2 regions of the Glutamicibacter sp. NPDC090743 genome follow, and region 2 is predicted to be linked to the other one. Evidence: predicted binding sites of a transcription regulator. Region 2 holds the regulator's gene; the other holds the start of a gene.

Region 1 (7,314 bases), on a different contig from region 2:
GTCCGTTTACGCAATGCAACGTACCTTTTAATCACCCTCGGATCCTTAGTGATGCCACTCGCAAAACACCACCAAGTACCTTCCCGGTGATCGGTCTTCACCGATACATGTCTAACTTATCGCGTCCTGCGAAAATCCGAAATCATACTTTAGTAGGAGGGTAGGGGTCAGAACGGGATGCTTGCGCGCAGTGCCCAAACACCGTTTTCGGAACTGGTTGCAAACTTTCCACCAAATGCACGCATCCTGTCACCCATGCCAATCAGGCCTGTCCCGCCTTCGGGCAACCCACTCGCCTTCTTGTCGAAATTCCCCATCTGATTAGTAATTTCCAGGATGCCCTCTGCCCCTTGGACCGTGAGTTCGAAGGTGCACTTCCCGCCCAAGGCACCGTGCTTTATCACATTTGTTGTACCTTCTTGCATGACCCGATAAATCGCAGTCTGTGCAGAACGGGGTAATTCGGAAATTTTCTCGTCAGTGGTGGAGCTCACCTCGAAATTTGCCTCTTTTAGCCTCTGAACGAAAAGTTCTGCACCCTGAAGCGCGTAAACAGTAGTAGCGGCCGGCTTATCAATGCCCTGGGACGAGGGATCTGCCATGGTCCCATCAGCCCTCAGGACATTGAGCATCAGGCGTAAATCGTGCAAAGTCTCAGTACTCAGTTTGGCGATGACATCCAGAGCTTCGAGGGCCTTCTGACCATCGTTTGCGAACTTCGCGGCCTTCGACTGCATGGCCACGACCGTGATGTCATGCGCGACAATATCGTGCAGATCCCGGGCAATGTTCTTTCGCTCCCGGTCGACAGCAAGACGAGTCTGCTCTTTGACCGTATGCATTTGCCGAAGAGCGAGCTCGTTCTTCTCGCGCAGCAAGTAAATATTCCTCGTTAAGAAGAACGCCATCGCCGTCAACGGGGCAATCCCGACAAGCAGAACCGCGTCTTGCCCGGACTGGATGCCGAACTGCACCATCCACGCTGCGGACAAGGTTAGGAATAAGGCCCTAACGCTCATGGCACTGGCCGTAGCTGCCAGCGCCGAAAAAATCATGAATGAAACGACAGTCCAGAAGAACAAGGCGCCGTCCGTGAGGAAGAAATAGGCAACTGCCACAAACAATCCGACGGATACGGCAACCCAGCGAAGACCAAGCGCAAGAATTGCGCACAGTCCTACGCCGAGCAACGCGCCTCGAACCGAAATATCCGACGAACCACTAAATCCGTCTTCCAGCAGAGTCACGAACTCACTACTGGAAACCGCGATCAGAACCGCAATACCAGTCCAAACAATGACACCCCGACCAGCGAAGAGCTTGGTCAGGGTGTCCTTTAGTCGTCCAGTCATATGCCGAATAATTCCCGGCTCAGATGATCAAGTCAAATAAACCGCGTTATGGGCAGGCGACGCCGTAGCGTTTGCAGAACCACTCCGAGAAGGCTGAGCCAAAGCCAGCAGGAGTAGCAACGTTGCCACTGCTGGAGGCTGGAGAGCTCGCGGCAGATGCAGGAGCTGCCACGGCGGTCAATGGTGCCAGAACTAATGCTGCTACGGCCAGCATTTTCAAACCCTTCATAACAAACTCCACATCAGATCAACTTATATACTTTCAGGTGAACAGGCCAACATGAGGCCACCCGCATCGAATCAGAGGAATCAGATGGAACAAATAAAGGTCCTTATTGTCGATGATGAACCTCTAATTCGACATGCGTTGGGCACAATCCTAGCAACAGACCACGGAATTGTAACGGTTAATTCTGTTGAAAATGGACAGGCCGCCGTCGAGTATTGCAGCGGCAATCAAGTGGACGTTGTGCTCATGGATTTGCAGATGCCGATAATGGACGGGGTTAGCGCTACTAAAGCAATCAAATCTGCCGAAGACAGCCCCTCCGTGCTTGCCATTACCGCCTTTTCTTCTGACGACTACCTGGTTCCGGTACTGACCGCTGGGGCCAGCGGATACTTGGTAAAAGACTCTGAACCAGATGAAATTATTCATGCGATCCATGCCGTTCACCAAGGAACTGCAGCCATTTCCCCGTCGGTTTCTTCTGATCTAGTTTCTGCGGTTCGCGAAGCTTACCGGGATAATTCCCAAGACATTCAAGAACTGGCCTATGACTTGGGAATTACCAATCGGGAATTCGAGATTCTAAAACTGCTCGCACGCGGGCTAAACAATACCGAGATTTCAAGAACTCTGACTATTTCCGAAACTACGGTTAAAACCCATATGGCGAAGATTTTCGTTAAGCTGAATGTTCGCGATCGGGTCCAGGCTCTGGTTGCGGCCGCGCGTATGGGCCTTATCGAAATCCCCAAAGACTAGCGCCTGCTTTCCAGCTATTAGTGTGAAGTCAACCTCTTTGACACCTTGCCCGGCTGGTTCGGGAATATCTGCGCGCCATATGCGTTGAACATGAGCATAGACCGCTCAAGTTTCTATTAGGAGGCTCACTTGCCAGCATTTTTCGGCGCACCGTCAGATGGCTCGTTTGAGGAATTCCTCTCTCGATTCCTGTCTTCACGTGCTCAGGCAGCACGTCCCATCGACCTCACGCGCCTGCTTTCCGCCCGCACCCACGAAGCGGTAGCCACCGCGGCAGCGATTTCCCAGGAGCATGGCCACGACGAGATTGATTCCCTGCACCTCCTGATGGCTCTGCTGCGCACCGAACCAGTCGGCGAGCACCTGACCGCCATGGGTATCGACATCGAGGCTTTGAGTGCAGATGCCATCGCGCGCATGCCCAAGTCCCAGGAGAAGGGCGAGAAGCCATCCCACCTATCGTCGGCAGCTCAGCGCAGCCTCTTTGACGCCTATCAGGTTGCTCGTAACTACGGTTCGACCTACATCGACCCTGATCATCTTTTCCTGGCCTTCGTTTTCAACCCGGAATCTCCGGTCAGCCAGCTCCTGGCGCAGCACGGCATCACCGGCCAGTCCTTGCAGCAAGCCGCCATGGAGCAGGCCCAGCGTGGCCAAAACGATGCCCAGAACCAGTCCGATTCCGAGTCCGACGTGTCCATGCTCGAACGCTACGGAACCGATCTGACCCTGCTGGCCTCCGACGGCCAGATTGATCCGGTGATCGGACGCAAGGAGGAACTGGATCAGGTTATTGAAATCCTGGCCCGTCGCACCAAGAACAACCCTGTGCTGATTGGCGAGGCAGGCGTGGGCAAGACCGCCATTGCCGAAGGACTGGCCCGCGCCATCATCGATGACCAGGTACCAGCCCAACTGCGCAATGCGGCCTTGATCTCCATTGATCTTCCGGGCATGCTCGCCGGAACCCGCTACCGCGGAGATTTCGAGCAGCGGCTCACCGGCCTGCTCGACGAGGTAGCCGCAGCCGAAGGGCAGGTGCTGATATTCATCGATGAGATGCATCTGCTGGTCGGTGCAGGCTCTGGCGAGTCCGGCAATATGGACGCCGCAAATATCCTCAAGCCGCGTTTGGCGCGTGGCGAGCTGCACATGATCGGCGCCACTACGCTCGATGAGTTCCGCAAGGTGGAGAAGGACAGCGCGCTGGCTCGGCGCTTCGGCAAGGTTACTGTTGCCGAGCCGTCGGAGGAAACGGCGCTGGCCATTTTGGACGGCCTGCGCGAATCCTACGAGGATCACCACCAGGTGCAGTACACCCCCGAAGCGCTCAAGGCCGCGGTGACGCTCTCTGCCCGCTACTTGAACGACCGCCAGCTTCCTGACAAGGCCATCGACTTGATCGATATCGCCGGTGCCCGGCGGTCCATCGCTGCTGGAGATGCCGAGGATGTGCAGTCCCTGCGTGCCGAATTGGTAGACGCCGAGCGTGAGAAGTCACGCGCTATCGGCGAGGAACGATTCGAAGAAGCTGGCGCATGGCGTGACCACATCGTGGAAATGACCGCGCGCATCAAGGCTGCTGAGGAGGCCGGCGATGCAGGGGTCACCCGGGTAGTGGATGAGAAGCAGATTTCGGAAGTGATCTCCCGATCCACCGGCATCCCCACCTCGCGCATCTCGGGAGATGACAAGGCACGCTTGGCTTCGCTGGAAGATTCCCTGCATGCTTCGGTCATCGGCCAGCACGATGCCGTTGCCGCTGTGGCACGCGCCGTGCGTCGCAACCGTACCGGAATGTCGCCAGCAGGTCGCCCCATCGGCTCGTTCCTTTTCCTGGGTCCCACCGGCGTCGGAAAGACCGAACTGGCCAAGGCCCTGGCTGCAAACCTCTTCGGTTCGGCCGAATCGCTGGTTCGCGTCGATATGAGCGAATACGGTGAGAAGCACACCGTGGCGCGCCTGATTGGCGCACCTCCGGGGTACATCGGCCATGACGAGCCCGGCCAGCTGACCGAGAAGATCCGCCGCAACCCGTACTCGGTCGTGCTGCTCGATGAAATCGAGAAGGCCCACCCGGACGTGTTCAACGTGCTGCTGCAGGTACTCGATGACGGCCGGTTGACCGACTCAGCCGGGCGCACTGTCGATTTCTCCAACACGCTGATCCTGATGACCAGCAACCTCGGCGGCGAGTACTTGGCCAACAAGGCCGGAAACTTCGGTTTCACCTCCGCCAATGCCACCAGTGAGGCTGGAGAAATCCGGGCCAAGGTCATGGGCAAGGTACGCGAGTTCATGCGCCCAGAGTTCCTGAACCGTCTGGACGAGGTACTGCTGTTCTCCAAGCTCTCGCAGTCCGAGATTGGCCAGATCGTCAAGCTGGTCATCGCCGAGACCGAAGCTCGCTTGGTGGACCAGGAGCTGAAGCTGGAGGTGAGCGACGCTGCCGTGCAGTGGCTGGCAAACGAAGGCTACGACCCCGAGTTCGGTGCCCGCCCGCTGCGCCGGCTGGTACAGCGCAAGGTACAGGATGCCATTGCCGACCTGCTGATCAGTGATTCGCTTGCCGCTGGTGACACCGTTTCGGTGGACTATGCCGCTGGCATGCTGAAGGTGCAGAAGAAAGTCGAGATGCCGACTCCACCTGCTCACAACGAGCACGCGCCAAACTACTTCGATAGCTAGGCCGGCATAGCCCATAAAGGGGCTTGCTTGCTCGGGACTTCCGTCCCGGCCAAGCAAGCCCCTTTTCTTCACTTAGAAAGTGCGCTAGTCAGCTGCAGAAATGCAGTCAACCTCTAGCTAAGCAGGAAGACTCCCGGTACCTTTGACTGCATGGCGAACATTGGAATGATCACCCTTGATGCCCTTGACGAGAAAGCTGCCTCGGCTTGGTGGAGGGCTGTTCTGGGCGGGAAATATCTGGGCCAGTACCCGGGGTTCACCATGATCAGCGTCCCTGGCTTCAGCGCGAGGTTGGGGTTCCAAAAAGTTGATGAGATCACTGCCGGCAAGAACCGGGTTCATCTCGACTTGCAAGCAAGCACGAGCCGCGAGCAGGAAGTCGCCCGTTGCACAGCCGCTGGCGCAACACGCGTTGAGGACCACACCGAAGATCCCACTTTTGGCTGGACCATTATGCGCGATCCTTACGGAATCGTCTTTTGCATTTCCGACCCACACGAGGACTGAGGACATGTCGCTGTTTGCCAGGAAATCATCGGAGGCTTCGACTCACCGGGTGCAGATCCATTTTGCCCAGCCGATGACCGAACGCCTGCGCAAAGATCATGAAGCGGGCCTGCTCGATACATTGTTGCCCAAATACAAGGCTTCCGGAACCATCATCAGCGCCAAGACCACATTGGACGCGGCCGAGGAGCCGATCTCCAGCGACATTAACCTTGAAGTGGCCACCCCCGAACCGAAGAAGCTGTTTTCCGAATTGCTCTCTTCGCTCATCGATGGGGGACTGGGGCATGGTTCCTGGCTGATTATTGATGGACAACGCACCGAAGTAGGCGGCAGCGAGTACGTTTTGCTTCGAACCAGGCTTGGGGCCGAATCGGATCTGGAGCCAACCGTCAGGGCCCTGCAGCATGCATTGGGTGACGGCGAAATCGGATGGCATGAGGATGTCTACTACCGGCATGATGGCCCGGTGTTCGTTTACAACGGCGACTCCGCCCAAGCCATCATCCACACATTGGAAACAGAACTGGTGAAGCATCCGTTGCTGGGCAACGCGGAGATCCTTTCGGTTTCCCCGCAACAGTAAAAGGACTCGATGGAACTCTCCACCACTAAGGTGCCTTCCGAGGAACAAATACTCTCGCTCTACAACGCGGTGGGCTGGATCGCCTATACAGACAACCCAGACGTACTATTCGAAGGCCTGAAGAATTCAGCATGCGTAATCTACGCCTACGACGTAGACCACCAGTTGATCGGCCTTGTGCGCGTGGTCTCGGATAATGCCACCATCTGCTACGTCCAGGACATCCTGGTGCGTCCATCTACGCATCGCACCGGCGTAGGCCGTGCTTTGCTCTCTGCCGTACTAGTGAAATATGAGCATGTGCGTCAGCTGGTCCTGATCACCGATGATGAACCCGGGCAACGTGCCTTCTACGAATCCATGGGGCTCACGGAAGCGTCGGATTTCCGTCCCGGTGCGATCCGGACCTTTGCCAAATTCTCGTAACAGCTCTCCCTTCGCTGCCTGGCCTGTATAGACTGACCATTCATCGATAATGAGGAGTTATTCTTGCGCACCCGTTCGGTCATTGCCCTGTCATCGTTGGCTTTGCTTCTAGCAGGGTGCCATGCAGCTCCCGAACAAGCAGCGCCAGCCGATTCGAGGGCGGCTTCCGTCGTTGGCTCCACTCCGGCGGCACAGCCCGCGGCCGAAACCGGTGAACCCGGTGAAACCGCCCCCGAGCCTGGACCCGCGGAGTTGGACGCCAACGCCAATTCGGGACAGGCCTGGGCAGATTCCAAAATTGAGATGTGGAAAGAAAACTCTGGCATCAAGTCCACCAAAGGCTTCTTGTATCCCTACAACCTAATGACTTCTTGGGAATCTCCAGCACCTGGTGCCATCAATATCTTCTTGGATAACAGCATGAAGTTTGGAACCCAGATGCGGGAAAGCTACGAAACCAACGAGGATGAGCTGCGCATGATGGGCCGAATCATGTTCGAAAGCGTAGGCGAGGCCTCGCCGGAATTGGAATCTGTCACCTTCGCTACTGAAGACGGCAATAACTCAGGAACTTTCACCCGGGCTCGTACTGGTGCCGATCCCGAGGACCGCAAAGCCTGGGCCTCGGAAAAGTACATGCAGTGGCTGTCCGCCATGAACGATACCTACAAATCCCTATGCGGCGCTGAAATCACTGAGCTGGAAATCTACCGCACATGCCTGCCCGCTGACCCCCACGCCTACGTTGAGAAAGTCGAGTCGCCTGC
Region 2 (7,314 bases):
GTCAATACGCAGGACTTCATGGTCCTGCCGGGTTTTGCGGCCAGCCCCGGGGTCGGTGAAGAGACTTACTCAGATGCGTTCGCGCGCTACTTACGAAAGCAGGAATCCCTATGGGAGTTTCCCCTATGATTTGGGGAATCACGATTGTCGTGATTCTCGCCCTTCTGGCCTTCGACTATTTCTTCCACATCCGCAAGGCCCACGTTCCATCGCTGCGTGAAGCGGCCATCTGGTCCAGCATCTATGTTGGCTTGGCCCTCGTTTTCGGTGTTCTGGTGCTGGTCTTCGGCGGCATCGACATGGGTGCCGAGTACTTTGCCGGCTACATTACCGAGAAGGCCCTGTCGGTCGACAACCTGTTCGTCTTCCTGATTATCATCGCCAGCTTCCGCGTACCCCGCGAAGACCAGCAGAAAGTCCTGCTCTTCGGCATCGTCTTCTCGCTGATCGCACGTACCGCCTTCATCTTTGTCGGCGCGGCGCTGATCAACCAGTTCGCTTGGGTCTTCTACCTGTTCGGCCTGATCCTGCTGTTGACCGCGGGCAACCTGCTGAAGAAGGATGACGAATCCGATGAGGCCAACAACTTCATCATCCGGATCGCCAAGAAGCTATTCCACACTACCGACAACTATGACGGCGACAAGCTGTTCACCAAGATCGATGGCAAGAAGGTCCTGACTCCGATGCTGCTGGTCATGGTGGCCATCGGCGGTACCGATATTCTCTTCGCTCTGGATTCCATCCCTGCGATCTTCGGACTCACCCAGAACGTCTACATCGTGTTCACGGCTACCGCCTTCTCGCTCATGGGACTGCGCCAGCTCTACTTCCTGCTCGACGGATTGCTGGACCGCTTGATCTACCTGTCCTACGGGTTGGCAGCAATCCTGGCATTCATCGGCGTGAAGCTGATCCTGCATGCACTGCACGAGAACAACTTGCCATTCATCAACGATGGCGAACACGTGATGGTCATTGAAATCAGCACCGGCCTGTCGCTGAGCGTCATTATCGGCGTCCTGGTGCTGACAATTCTCGCTTCGCTGTTCAGCAAGGCAGGCAAGGCCCAGACTGCCATCGGCAACCTGCGCCGCCATGCCAACAGCTACAACGACCTGAGCTACACCTCGGACGCGGTCGAACGCGAACGCATCTACCGCGCCTTGGTGGAGGAAGAAGCGTATGTGAAAACCATGGAAAAGAAGTACCGCGACAAGGCCAAGGACGTGGACAAGATCCGTGTCGAGGTCGCCGAAGCGCACCGCCAGCACGATGAGTACCTCAAGAGCTGATCAGGTTCGTACATAAAGCAAATGGCTGCCAACCCCATCAAGGGTTGGCAGCCATTCGCTGTCTTGGTGCTGCCTAGCGGCGAACACCGCCGATGAAATAGTCCGAAGGCACAATGACCTTGCCCAGAGGCATCAAGGAAACCGGGATCATCTTCAAGTTTGCGATACCCAGCGGGATGCCGATAATCGAAATGAACATCGGGATCGCGGTTACCACGTGCCCCACGGCAATCCAGATACCAGCAAAAATGATCCAGATGATGTTGCCCAGGGTGGAGAACGCGCCTACCGGGCCGTTGTCGACCACGGTGCGGCCAAACGGCCACAGCGCATAGCCGGCAATGCGGAACGAGGCGATGCCGAATGGAATGGTCACGATCAGCACGCAGCAGATGATGCCTGCCAACACGTAGCCCAAGGCCAGCCACAGGCCGCCGAAAAGCAGCCAAATAATGTTGAGAATACCGCGCACTAAATCAGTCATGGTTATATTCTCTGTCTTTTGCCTGTTTTACTCCATCGGGGATCCCCCCGATTTTCTTCTAGGGGTGTCCAATCCCCTACCGTTCGGCAAGCATCGAAGCAGCTAGCTCGGCTAGGATTAATCATCATGAGCGAATCGAGCGAGCAGCAGCGCCCAGCCCACGGCACTGCCCCTAGGAACCCAGACCTTTTCCGTGCCGAGCCGGTATCCTTCGTGCGCCGCGGCAACCGCCTGCAGGGCCGCCGTGCCAGCGCCTGGGAGCGCAATGCCGATCAGTACGTCATTGAGCCGCCCCGCAAGATCGCCGACACTTCGGTTGCCGATGACTTCCAGCTCGATCCTGCCGAGGCTTTCGGACGCACCGCACCGCTGATCGTGGAGATCGGCACCGGCCTGGGCGAATGCATCGCCAACGCCGCCAAGGATGATCCCGAGCGCAACTACCTCGCCGTTGAGGTCTACCGTCCGGGCCTGGCCCAGCTGATGCTGAAGGTCGAGTCTTTCGGCATCGCCAACGTCCGCGCAGTGCAGGCCAATGCACCAGAGGTTCTGGATGTCATGCTGGACGAGAACAGCGCCGATGAGATCTGGATCTTCTTCTCAGATCCATGGCACAAGCCGCGCCACCATAAGCGTCGCCTGATCAAGGCCTCGTTCCTGGACAAGGTCTCCCGCGTGCTCAAGCCGGGAGGCACCCTGCGCTTGGCCACCGACTGGTCCAACTACGCCGAGCAAATGCGCGAAGTCCTCGAAGCCCATCCGGACTTCGAGAACCAGCATCATGGCAATCTGTCCGGCACTGAGAGCAACCTGACCAAGGTGCGCCGCGAGGGCATGGAAGGCTTCGACCCCGAGCCAGAATTCACCGATGCCCAGGGTGGCTGGGCCCCGCGTTTCGAGCGCCGGATCCTGACCAGCTTCGAAGGCAAGGCGCTCAAGGCTGGTCGTCTGGTCTTCGATCTGGCATACACCCGCATCGGCTAGTCGCCGAAATAAAGCATTGAAGAGGCCATGGAATCCATAGGATGGATTCCATGGCCTCTTCTTCTGCGCAAAGTCTGCACTACGCCCAAGCTCCGAGAATGGACTATGCCGGGGTGCGGCTAGAACAATTGTCAATGGACCACGCCCCGGATCTGATCCAGCTCGCAGCCAACGGCCAGTTGGATGAAGCGTGGTTTGCCACCACTCCATCGGCCGAATCCATGCGCTTGGATATCCAGCGCCGCTTGGCATTGCAGGAAACTGGCGAGATGGCTCCCTTTGCGATCATCGACCTGTCCACCGGCAAAGCGGTGGGGGCCACGACTTACTTGAATATCGACGCGGCAAATCACCGCGTGGAAATCGGCTCAACGTTCCTGGCCATGCCAGCCCAAGGCACCGGGATCAATCCAGCTGCCAAGTTCATGCTGCTGCGCCGGGCTTTCGAGGAACTGGATTGCTATTCAGTGGCTTTCTGCACGCACTGGCACAATGCCGCTTCACGCGCCGCGATTGCACGGCTCGGCGCCAAGCAGGATGGCGTGCTGCGCAATCACAAATATGATCCAAAGAGCGGCACCCTGCGCGATACGGTGGTGTTCTCAATACTCCCGCACGAATGGCCTGCCGTGCGCACCCAATTGGAAGCGCGCTTGGCCCGGCACGGACGGATCTAGCGTCCGATAGCGCGGCGCGCGGTAAACAGCGTCACGGTCGGTTCACGGCGTTCAGGGCGCATGCCCCTAGCCAACGAAACGATGTCGCCTCCAGCGGTGCCCGCAGCGAAGATGCGAGATTGGCCCTGGCGTACGGCGGAAAGTTCTTGGCGAAGCCCATTGACTTCGGTTTGCAGATAGGCGACTTGATCTTGCAGGTCCAGGATGCGCTTGATGCCCTCGAGCGAGACGCCTTCCTTGCTCAAGGCCTGCACCTGGCGCAACAGTGATACGTCGCGCTGCGAGTAGCGGCGTTGCTTTCCGCTCTGGCGGCTGGGCGAAACCAAACCAATGCGGTCATATTGGCGCAGCGTCTGCGGATGCATGTCTGCAAGTTGCGCGGCGACGGAAATGACGAAGACAGGTCGCAGGTACTCCCCGTTCACGTTGCTTCTACCACCTTTCTGCAAGGACCTTGGATTCGGTCCCTATTGCCTTCGAGTCTATCTTCCCTGCCCAGCCAATTCGATGACGGGGCAGGGAAGACAGCCTATTGGGTTCAGAGCTTGGCTTTGGCAGCCAAATCCACTCGTGGATCCTCGCCCTCGGTGGCTGATGCGAAGTCCTCCACGGCCTTCTTTGCAGCATCCGAGAGGTTCTGCGGAATCGCGACATCCAGGACGATCAGCAGATCGCCGGTGGCCTTGGAGGTCTTCACGCCGCGGCCCTTCAGACGCAAGGTGCGCCCGGAGTTGGATCCAGCGGGAACCTTCACCGCAACGGAATCCCCGTCCAGGGTCGGTACGTGGATCTTTGCTCCAAGCACCGCTTCAGCGAAGGTCACCGGCACGTGGATGCGGATGTTGTTCTCTTCGCGCTTGAAGAACGGGTGCTCGCTGACCTTGACCTTGACCAGCAGGTCGCCGTTGCCGGCAGCACCAGGCTGGCCCTTGCCGCGCACGCGCACCGACTGGCCATCCTTGATGCCCGCCGGTATGCGCACGTCAATGACCTCGCCATTCTGCTCGCGCAGGCCAATGGTGGTGCCCTTAATAGATCCGGAGAAGGAAATCGTGGTGCTCGCCGTGCGGTCAGCACCCTTGCGCGGTGGTGCGCTCTGGCCGAAGCCGCCGCCACCGAAACCGCCGCCACCACCGAAGAGGTCGGAGAAGTCCGGCTGCCCGCCGCGGCCACGTGGGCCCGCTCCGCCGCCTCCGAAGAGGTTGGAGAAGATGTCCTCGAAGCCGGCTTGCCCGCCGGGGCCGCCCGGTCCGCCACCAGCAGAGAATCGCGCTCCGCCGCCCATGGCGCGGATCGCGTCGTACTGCTCGCGCTCTTCCTTGTCCGAAAGCACCGAGTTGGCTTCGGAGATGTCCTTGAATTTCTTTTCAGCGGCCGCATCACCCTGGTTGGTATCCGGGTGGTACTTGCGCGCAAGCTTGCGGTACGCCTTCTTGATGTCCGCCTCGCTGGCGTCCTTGGAGACGCCCAGAATGGCGTAAAAGTCTTTTTCGATCCAGTCCTGACTTGCCATCAGGGCCCCATCCTTTCAGTGCCAATTCGACACTGCCCACTGTCGAAGACTCGGCAGTGGGCAGTATCGATTGTGCTATTCGTGGCTATTCGCCGGTTGCTACCAGCACCTGAGCTGCACGCAGGATGATGGTTCCCTTGCGGTAACCGGTGCGCAGCACCTGTCCCACGTGGTCGGCTGGAATCTCGTCAACAGCCTGGCGAAGCAGGGCTTCGTGGATGTTCGGGTCGAACTCCACGCCGGCCTCGTTGATGCGCTCCAGGCCATGCTGAGCCAGAATTCCATCCAGCTTGTTGGCGATCGATGCGAACGGGCCGTCGGCGAGGTCGCCGTGGGCTCGTGCCGCATCGATGTCGTCAAGCACCGGAAGCAGGGTGTTGAGCACGGACTGCACGGCGTTTTCACGCGCTACGGCCCGGTCGCGTTCCACGCGCTTGCGGTAGTTGACGTATTCGGCCTGCAGGCGCAGCAGGTCGTTGCGCAGTTCGGTTTCCACCGCACCGGCCTCTTCCGGCTGCGCCGAATCGGCTTCAGCGCCAGCAGCAGCTTCGTTCAGGATCGCCTCGGCCTGACCCAGGGCGTCAGCGGTTGGCTGCTCGTTGGCGGCCTCTGGCTGGTTCTCCGGCTCCTGGCCGGAGTTCTCGTTCTGGTCCTTTGCCTCGGACATATTCCTAAACTCCTTACTTCTTGTCGGCTTCGTCTTCGTCGATGACCTCGGCGTCGACGATGTCTTCATCAGCGTTCGGTGCCTGCTCGCCCTCAGGAGCCTGGGCGCCCTCGGCCTGCGCGTTGGCGTAGATTGCCTCGCCCAGCTTGGTCTGCGATGCCTGCAGCTTCTCGAACGCGGCCTTGACCTCGTCGTCGTTGTCCTGCTTCTCCAGGGCAGCCTTCAGGGCGTCGACGTCAGCCTGGACCTCGGTCTTGACCTCTTCAGGCAGCTTGTCTTCGTTGTCCTTGATCAGCTTGTCTACGGAGTAGGCAGCCTGCTCAGCGGCGTTACGGGTCTCAGCGGCCTCGCGGCGTGCCTTGTCCTCTTCGGCGTGTGCTTCAGCTTCCTGGACCATGCGCTCGATGTCTTCCTTGGACAGCGAGGAACCACCGGTGATGGTCATCGACTGCTCGGTGCCGGTGCCCTTGTCCTTGGCGGATACGTGCACGATGCCGTTGGCGTCGATGTCGAAGGTGACCTCAACCTGCGGAATGCCACGAGGAGCCGGTGCGATACCGGTCAGCTCGAAGGTGCCCAGCGCCTTGTTGTCGCGGGTGAACTCGCGCTCGCCCTGGAAGACCTGGATGGATACCGAAGGCTGGTTGTCCTCGGCGGTGGTGAAGGTCTCCGAACGCTTGGTCGGGATCGCGGTGTTGCGCTCGATCAGCTTGGTCATCACGCCGCCCTTGGTCTCAATACCCAGGGACAGTGGGGTGACGTCGATGAGCAGAACGTCCTTGCGCTCGCCCTTCAGCACGCCTGCCTGCAGCGCTGCGCCCACGGCGACAACCTCATCTGGGTTCACGCCCTTGTTCGCTTCCTTGCCGGCCAGGTCCTTGACCAGTTCAGCAACGGCTGGCATGCGGGTAGAACCGCCAACCAGGATCACGTGGGCGATGTCCGAAACCTTGACGCCTGCCTCGGCGATGACGTCGTTGAATGGCTTGCGGGTGCGCTCCAGCAGGTCCTTGGTCAGGTCCTGGAACTTGGCACGCGAGAGGTGCTCGTCCAGGTGCACTGGGCCTTCCGGGGTCACCGAGAGGTACTGCAGCGAGATGTTGGTGCTGGTAGCCGAGGACAGTTCCTTCTTGGCCTGCTCAGCAGATTCCTTCAGGCGCTGCAGCGCAATCTTGTCCTTGGACAGGTCCGCGCCCTTGGCCTTGGCCTGGGCCAGCAGCCAATCCACGATGCGCTGATCCCAGTCGTCGCCGCCCAGGCGGTTGTCGCCTGCGGTGGAGCGGACCTGGATGGTCGAGAAGCCGTCGTCGTCCTTGCCGACTTCCAGCAGGGAAACGTCGAAGGTGCCGCCACCGAGGTCGAAGACCAGGATGAGCTCGTCTTCCTGGCCCTTTTCCAGGCCGTAAGCCAGCGCAGCTGCGGTTGGCTCGTTGACGATGCGCAGGACGTTCAGGCCGGCGATCTCGCCAGCTTCCTTGGTGGCCTGGCGCTCTGCGTCGTTGAAGTATGCAGGAACGGTGATCACCGCGTCGGTGACCTTCTCGCCCAGGTACGACTCAGCGTCGTTCTTCAGCTTCATCAGGGTACGAGCCGAGATTTCCTGAGCAGTGTACTTCTTCTCGTCAACGTCAATGGTCCAGTCGGTACCCATGTGACGCTTGACCGATGCGATGGTGCGGTCGATGTTGTTGACG

The links. Region 2 encodes HspR, which represses chaperone genes until heat shock. Its sites were predicted from a motif close to AAGTTGAGTCNNNNNGACTCAACTT; they were not measured.
Region 1: the regulator HspR is predicted to act here: its motif matches at 2,428-2,452, upstream of ACIQTS_RS13735 (ATP-dependent Clp protease ATP-binding subunit).

What each region holds. Positions count from the first base shown of each region.
Region 1 covers NZ_JBIVXE010000006.1:149,147-156,460, forward strand. The annotation lists gene ACIQTS_RS13725 (histidine kinase) at 168-1,352, opposite strand; gene ACIQTS_RS13730 (response regulator) at 1,666-2,340, shown strand; gene ACIQTS_RS13735 (ATP-dependent Clp protease ATP-binding subunit) at 2,470-5,028, shown strand; gene ACIQTS_RS13740 (VOC family protein) at 5,179-5,535, shown strand; gene ACIQTS_RS13745 (hypothetical protein) at 5,540-6,121, shown strand; gene ACIQTS_RS13750 (GNAT family N-acetyltransferase) at 6,131-6,547, shown strand; gene ACIQTS_RS13755 (hypothetical protein) at 6,800-7,314, shown strand, end outside.
Region 2 covers NZ_JBIVXE010000005.1:36,703-44,016, forward strand. The annotation lists gene ACIQTS_RS11105 (TerC family protein) at 111-1,295, shown strand; gene ACIQTS_RS11110 (YccF domain-containing protein) at 1,369-1,779, opposite strand; gene trmB (tRNA (guanosine(46)-N7)-methyltransferase TrmB) at 1,906-2,763, shown strand; gene ACIQTS_RS11120 (GNAT family protein) at 2,814-3,440, shown strand; gene ACIQTS_RS11125 (heat shock protein transcriptional repressor HspR) at 3,437-3,865, opposite strand; gene ACIQTS_RS11130 (DnaJ C-terminal domain-containing protein) at 3,979-4,953, opposite strand; gene ACIQTS_RS11135 (nucleotide exchange factor GrpE) at 5,039-5,620, opposite strand; gene dnaK (molecular chaperone DnaK) at 5,634-7,314, opposite strand, start outside.